2 regions of the Streptomyces krungchingensis genome follow, and region 2 is predicted to be linked to the other one. Evidence: riboswitches for the same ligand, from Rfam matches in the RefSeq annotation. Region 2 holds a riboswitch; the other holds the start of a gene.
What was found. Region 2 has a riboswitch for glycine ahead of gcvT (glycine cleavage system aminomethyltransferase GcvT). Riboswitches for the same ligand answer to the same signal wherever they lie in the genome.

Region 1: another riboswitch for glycine. It lies ahead of gcvP (aminomethyl-transferring glycine dehydrogenase); the one in region 2 lies ahead of gcvT (glycine cleavage system aminomethyltransferase GcvT).

Annotation. Positions count from the first base shown of each region.
Region 1 is NZ_JBPUKY010000001.1:2,312,935-2,316,403, forward strand. It holds gene gcvP (aminomethyl-transferring glycine dehydrogenase) at 1-1,689, opposite strand, end outside; glycine riboswitch at 1,864-1,959, opposite strand; gene ACSYGO_RS10400 (PRC-barrel domain-containing protein) at 2,073-2,447, shown strand; gene ACSYGO_RS10405 (DNA polymerase IV) at 2,366-3,469, opposite strand, start outside.
Region 2 is NZ_JBPUKY010000001.1:7,230,628-7,234,096, reverse strand. It holds gene ACSYGO_RS31800 (enhanced serine sensitivity protein SseB) at 1-461, opposite strand, end outside; gene ACSYGO_RS31795 (AAA family ATPase) at 504-1,199, opposite strand; glycine riboswitch at 1,368-1,465, shown strand; glycine riboswitch at 1,466-1,578, shown strand; gene gcvT (glycine cleavage system aminomethyltransferase GcvT) at 1,613-2,731, shown strand; gene gcvH (glycine cleavage system protein GcvH) at 2,938-3,315, shown strand; gene glyA (serine hydroxymethyltransferase) at 3,327-3,469, shown strand, end outside.

The DNA.
Region 1 (3,469 bases), 4.9 Mb from region 2:
GTACCCGGTGACCTCGGCGAGCCGCTCCTCGAGCTCCGTGATCAGCGTGAGGTAGCCCTGTGCCTGCTCGGCCGGGACGAAGGGGTGCAGCTGGCCGAACTCGGGCCAGGTGACCGGCTCCATCTCCGTGGTCGCGTTGAGCTTCATCGTGCAGGAGCCCAGCGGGATCATGCCGCGGTCGAGCGCGTAGTCGCGGTCGGACAGCTTGCGCAGGTAGCGCAGCATCGCGGTCTCGGAGCGGTGCTGATGGAACACCGGGTGGGTGAGGTAGTCGTCGGTGCGCAGCAGCGCGACCGGCAGGGTGTCCTCGGCGGTGGCGTCCAGCGCCTCGACGTCGCCCTCGACACCGAACGCGGTCCACACGGCGCCGAGCTCACGGCGCGTGGTGGTCTCGTCGCAGGAGATCGACACGTGGTCGGCGTCCGCCTGGTGGACGTTGACGCCGTGCTCGCGGGCGGCGGCGACGATCTCCGCAGCCCGGCCCGGGACCCGCACGGTCAGCGTGTCGAAGTACGCACCGTGCACGACCTCGGCTCCGCCCGCCGTCAGACCCGCGGCGAGCACGGTGGCGTAGCGGTGGGTGCGTCGCGCGATGGTCCGCAGACCGTCGGGGCCGTGGTAGACGGCGTACATGCCGGCCATCACGGCGAGCAGCACCTGAGCGGTGCAGATGTTGCTGGTGGCCTTCTCCCGGCGGATGTGCTGCTCGCGCGTCTGCAGGGCGAGGCGGTACGCCTTGTGTCCGTCGGCGTCGACGGACACACCGACCAGGCGACCGGGCAGGCTGCGGGCGAACTTCTCCTGGACCGCCATGTAGCCGGCGTGCGGACCGCCGAAGCCCATCGGCACACCGAAACGCTGCGTCGTACCGACGGCGATGTCGGCGCCGAGGTCGCCCGGCGAGGTGAGCAGGGTCAGGGCGAGGAGGTCGGCGGCCACGGTGACCACCGCGCCGAGCTCGTGGGCCTGGTCGACGACCGCCTTGATGTCGCGTACGGCACCGGAGGCGCCGGGGTACTGGAGCAGCACGCCGTTGATGTCGCGCTCGGCGATCTCGGCCGGGATGCCCTCGCTGAGGTCGGCGACGACGACCTCGACGCCGGTCGGCTCCGCGCGGGTCTCTATGACGGCGATGGTCTGCGGCAGGGCGTCCGCGTCGACCAGGAAGAGGCCCTTCTTGTTCTTGCCCATGCGCCGGGACAGCGCCATCGCCTCGGCGGCGGCGGTGCCCTCGTCGAGCAGCGAGGCGCCCGAGGTCGGCAGCCCGGTCAGCTCGGCGACCACGGTCTGGAAGTTGAGGAGCGCCTCCAGGCGGCCCTGCGAGATCTCCGGCTGGTACGGCGTGTACGCGGTGTACCAGGCCGGGTTCTCCATGACATTGCGCAGGATCACCGGCGGCGTGAACGTGCCGTAGTAACCGAGGCCGATCATCGAACCGAGCACCTCGTTGCGGTCCGCGAGGGAACGCAGCTCGGCGAGGACCTCCGCCTCGGTACGCGCGCCGGGAAGCTTCAGAGCCTCGGCATTCTTGATCACGTCCGGCACCGCGGCGGCCGTCAGATCGTCGAGCGAGCCGTATCCGACGTGGGCGAGCATCTTGGCCCTGGCCTCGAGGTCGGGCCCGATGTGGCGCTGCTCGAAGGGGATTCCCTGTTCGAGCTCGGAGAGCGGAATGCGGTGGACGGTCATTGCGGAGGCCTCCTGGTCTGACGCGACCTTCGAGGGGCACCCCGGCACGGGTACCCCGACGGCCTCCCCCTCTGTCATCTCAACCTGAGAGTTTCACCGGCCCGTCCGACGTGCCGGTTTTCACCGTCGGTGAGAGCGGAAGCCGTCGGCGACCGCCCTGCTTTCCAGAGTGACCTCGTCCGTGCGGTACGTGAGCCTGAGAGATTCCGGGGAGGATTTGCTCCTTCGGCGCCTCCGATGAAGTCTGGAGGACTCTCCCGCACGGGGTCAGCAGCCGCTGTCAGCCTACCAGCGAGGACAAGACACGATCCTTCGAGTGGCCGCCTGCCTGAATGTGCTCTTTTGTAGTGCTTACGGATGAGTTGCGACCAAGTGGAGGGCACGTGCAGACCGACATCGATCCGCGCAACCTGATCGGCCGCAAGGCGTTCGACCGCAATGGCACCAAGATCGGCACGATCGACGAGGTGTACCTCGACGACGCGACCGGTGTTCCGGAGTGGGCGGCCATACGCACAGGCCTCTTCAGCAGGGACGCTTTCGTGCCTCTGGAGCCCAGTGAACTCGTGGAAGGGGCCCTGCGCATCCCCTTCGACCGGGCCCTGATCAAGGACGCTCCCGACTTCGGCGTGGGCCGGCACCTCTCGCCCGAGCAGGAGCTCCAGCTCTACCACCACTACGGACTCGACGTGGCGGCCCCCTCCCCGCCTCCGCCGGACCGTGACTTCGGCAAGGTCGCGGGCTCGGACGAGCCCTGACCCGGATGCTCCAACGCGTCCGGGGAAACCACCGGAGCGACCAGGGGCAGCGGATCGGCCGGCTCCAGCCCGGGGTCGTCGGTCCGGAACGTCTTGACCCGCCCCGGCGCGGAGTAGGGCGTCTCGAACCGCACCGTGACCCGCCCCAGGCCGCTGCCCTGGACCCAGCCGTGCCCGTGCTCGGCATGCCGCACGTCGTGCCCGGCGGGCCACCGGCGCTCGGCGGGCGCGTCCGGTGACGCCCCGGACTCGCGCGACCCCTCGTCTGCGGGGTGCGCCTGGCCGGGGGGCTCCTCCGCCGCGGCATGGGCCTGCGCCTGCGCGAACAGGTCCTCCTGCGTGTAGTCGGCGAGCCCCGAGACCCCGACCCCCAGCAGCCGCACCCCACCGGTCGTGTCCACGGCCTCCAGGAGCCGCGCGGCGGCCTCCCGCACGACCGCCGGATCGTCCGTGGGCCCCCGCAGCGTCTCGGACCGGGTGAGCGTCGAGAAGTCGTACCTCCGCACCTTCAAAACGATGGTCCGCCCCGACAGCCCCGCCCCGCGCAGCCGCTGCACGCAGCGGTCGGCGAGCCGCTGCACCTCCAGACCGACCCGCATCCGGTCGTGGATGTCCACGTCATAGGTGTCTTCGACCGAGACGGACTTCGTCTCCCGCTCGGCGACCACGGGCCGCTCGTCGTGCGCCAGCGCCATCGCGTACAGCGCGTGTCCGTGCGCCTTCCCCAGCAGCCGTACGAGCTCGTCCTCGCCGGCCTCGGCGATCTCCTCGACCGTGGTGATCCCGGCCCGCCGCAGATGGTCTCCGGTCGCGGGGCCCACGCCGGGCAGCGTCCGCACCGACATCGGCCCCAGCAGCGCGCGCTCGGTGCCGGGCTCTATCAGGACCAGTCCGTCGGGCTTGGCCTGCTCGGAGGCGATCTTCGCGAGCATCTTGGACGCGGCGAGGCCCACCGAGCCCGTGAGTCCGGTGACGGCACGGATGTCCGCGCGCAGCTTCACCCCGGCGCGCCGTGCGGAGCC
Region 2 (3,469 bases):
TCGGGCTCGAACAGCCGCACCCGGCCGCCGCTCGCCGGCCCGTCCAGCGGGGTCCGCCCCGCCCGGCACAGCTCGGCCACCGCGAGGGGCGGCAGCGGTACGCCGACCACGCCGTCCGGGTTGACCGCGATGCCGACCTGGGGCGGCAAGCCCCGGGCGAACTCGACGGCGGGCGCGATCGTGTACGAGAGACGGCCGCCGGTGACCTGGCGGAACTGCTCCTCGGAGCTGAACACGGGGACGTACGCCTGGCCCTCGATCTCCAGCGTCGGCAGGTCGAGGGGGCCGCTGTGCGGACCGCCGCCTTTCGGCAGGGGCACCCAGACGAAGCTGCGGCCGAGGACCTCGACGATGCGGGCACCGGCCGAGGGCACGCCGAGCGAGGCGGACAGCACCTCCTCCAGCTCGTTGCCGGGCCATCCGCCGTGCGGATGGGGGTGCGCCTGTGCCGGGAAGTCCATCTGTCTACCGCCTGCTTCGAACCACTGTTCCGGCTGGAAAGATTAGTGGGCGCCGGTGACGGCCCGGCCGTCGAAGTCGATCCGGCGCAGCACGTCCGCCGCCTCACGGTCGATGAGCACCGCCGAGCCGCACCCCTCGGGCAGGTCGCCCTTCTCCACGGCGCGCAGCAGCCGGGTCACGGCTCCGCGATGCCGCGCGAAGGCGTAGCGCGAGACACCGCGGCCCCGGTCGTGCTGGCCCCGGAGCGCCGTGCCGGGCGGGACGTCGAGCAGCAGCAGGTGCAGCGAGCCGCCCCGGCGCCGGGCCTCCCGGGCCAGCCAGCGGCGCACCCAGGCCTGCGTGCCGCAGTCGTGCACGACGACGCCGGCGCCGGAGCGCAGCGCGCGACGCAGCCCCGCGTAGTGCGCGAGGCGGACGAAGGGGCGGTAGACCGCGTACGGCAGCCATCGGGCCATCCCGGCGTCCCAGCGGTCACGGGTGTCCTGGGAGTCGATGCGCGGGCCCGTGACGGCACGGCGCATCAGGGTCGACTTGCCGCTGCCGGGCAGCCCCGTGACCACCACGACGTCGGACGCCCCGAAGAGCAGGCCGTGCGGGCTGTGCCCGGCGCGGGCCCTGAGGTCGCGGACGACGGCCGCCGGGAGCGGGCCGCAGGCCTCCCGGGCCGGGGCGCCGGGTTGCTTGGGCAGGGCAATTCCCGAGGTCGTCGCGTACGCCGTGGTCCTGTTCACCGTGATCGTCCTCCCCTTGGGTGTGGAGTCCCATCCCCGTCGAGTGTAAAGAGAAGGTAATGCGTCGTCTCTCTCGTTTCCGTACTCGGACTGCCACAGGCCGGTTACAGATGCGGACTGCCCCGATCGGACGGCGCGTGCAATGATGTGCGCGCCAACTGCATACCGGCCGCTTGAATCCGCGCGGGAGAGTCCTGGGGTACGAGTCCCCGGGCGCCGAAGGAGCAAGTCCCTCCCTTGAATCTCTCAGGCCCCGTTACCGCGCGGGCGAGGCACATCTGAAAAGCGGGCCGCTGACCAGTGGCTCCACCCAAGGTGCAAGTCATGACCACCGTTTCGTGGGGTCGTGGCGAACCTCTCAGGTTCCGATGACAGATGGGGAGGAACGACCTCGCCGTCATGCCTTGGGAGCCCCACCGATGAGCAGCAACGCACCCCGTCACACCGCGCTCGATGCCCTGCATCGCTCGCTCGGCGCGACGATGACCGACTTCGCAGGCTGGGACATGCCCCTGCGGTACGGCTCCGAGCGCGACGAGCACCTCGCCGTCCGCACGAATGCCGGTCTGTTCGACCTCTCGCACATGGGCGAGATCACCGTCACCGGGCCGCAGGCCGCCGCCCTGCTGAACTACGCCCTGGTCGGCAACATCGCCTCCGTCGGCGTCGGCCGCGCGCGCTACACGATGATCTGCCAGGAGGACGGCGGCATCCTCGACGACCTGATCGTCTACCGGCTCGCCGAGACCGAGTACATGGTCGTCGCCAACGCCTCCAACGCCCAGGTGGTCCTCGACGCGCTCACCGAGCGTGCGGACGGGTTCGACGCCGAGGTCCGCGACGACCGCGACGCGTACGCCCTGATCGCCGTGCAGGGCCCCGAGTCCCCCGGCATCCTCAAGTCGCTCACCGACGCGGACCTGGACGGCCTGAAGTACTACGCGGGCCTGCCGGGCACCGTGGCCGGCGTCCCGGCGCTCATCGCCCGCACCGGCTACACCGGTGAGGACGGCTTCGAGCTGTTCGTGGCGCCCGCGGACGCCGAGCGGCTGTGGCAGGCACTGACCGAGGCGGGCGCCCCCGTCGGCCTCGTCCCCTGCGGCCTGTCCTGCCGCGACACGCTGCGCCTGGAGGCCGGCATGCCGCTGTACGGGCACGAGCTGACCACCTCGCTGACGCCCTTCGACGCCGGGCTCGGGCGGGTCGTGAAGTTCGAGAAGGAGGGCGACTTCGTGGGGCGCAAGGCCCTGGAGGCCGCCGCCGAGCGGGCCGAGAAGAACCCTCCGCGGGTGCTCGTCGGCCTGATCGCCGAGGGCCGTCGTGTGCCGCGCGCCGGGTACACCGTCGTCGCCGGCGGCACGGTGATCGGCGAGGTCACCTCGGGCGCCCCCTCCCCGACGCTGGGCAAGCCGATCGCGATCGCGTACGTCGACGCCGCGCACGCGGCGCCCGGGTCCGCCGGGGTCGGCGTGGACATCCGGGGCAGCCACGAGCCGTACGAGGTCGTGGCCCTGCCGTTCTACAAGCGCCAGAAGTAGGCACCGGGCGCGCGACGGGCGCCATGGGCACCGGAAGGAAGCGGACCGAGGGAGCGCCGCGGGGGTACCCGCGCGCGTTGGTGCGTGACCTGTGCCCCGGCGTGCCGTCTCGTATCCCATGACCACCCCTCCCCCGTTCCCGGCTTCGTCCGGGCACGGGGTACCCCCGACATCAGCAGTCCCCCGCGTACAGGAGAATTCAGGCCATGAGCAACCCCCAGCAGCTGCGCTACAGCAAGGAGCACGAGTGGCTGTCGGTCGCCGAGGACGGCGTCTCGACGGTCGGCATCACCGAGTTCGCGGCCAACGCGCTCGGCGACGTCGTCTACGCCCAGCTTCCGGAGGTCGGTGACACGGTGACCGCGGGCGAGTCCTGCGGCGAGCTGGAGTCGACCAAGTCGGTCAGCGACCTCTACGCGCCGGTCACCGGCGAGGTCGTCGAGGCCAACCAGGACGTGGTGGACGACCCGTCGCTGGTGAACTCCGCCCCCTTCGAGGGCGGCTGGCTGTTCAAGGTACGCGTCACGGACGAGCCGGAGGACCTCATGTCCGCGGACGAGTACACCGCTTTCACCGCCGGCTGAGGAGTCACCGCATGTCGCTTCTGAACACGCCCCTTCACGAACTGGACCCGGACGTCGCCGCCGCCGTCGACGCCGAGCTGCACCGCCAGCAGTCCACCCTGGAGATGATCGCGTCGGAGAACTTCGCTCCGGTCGCGGTCATGGAGGCCCAGGG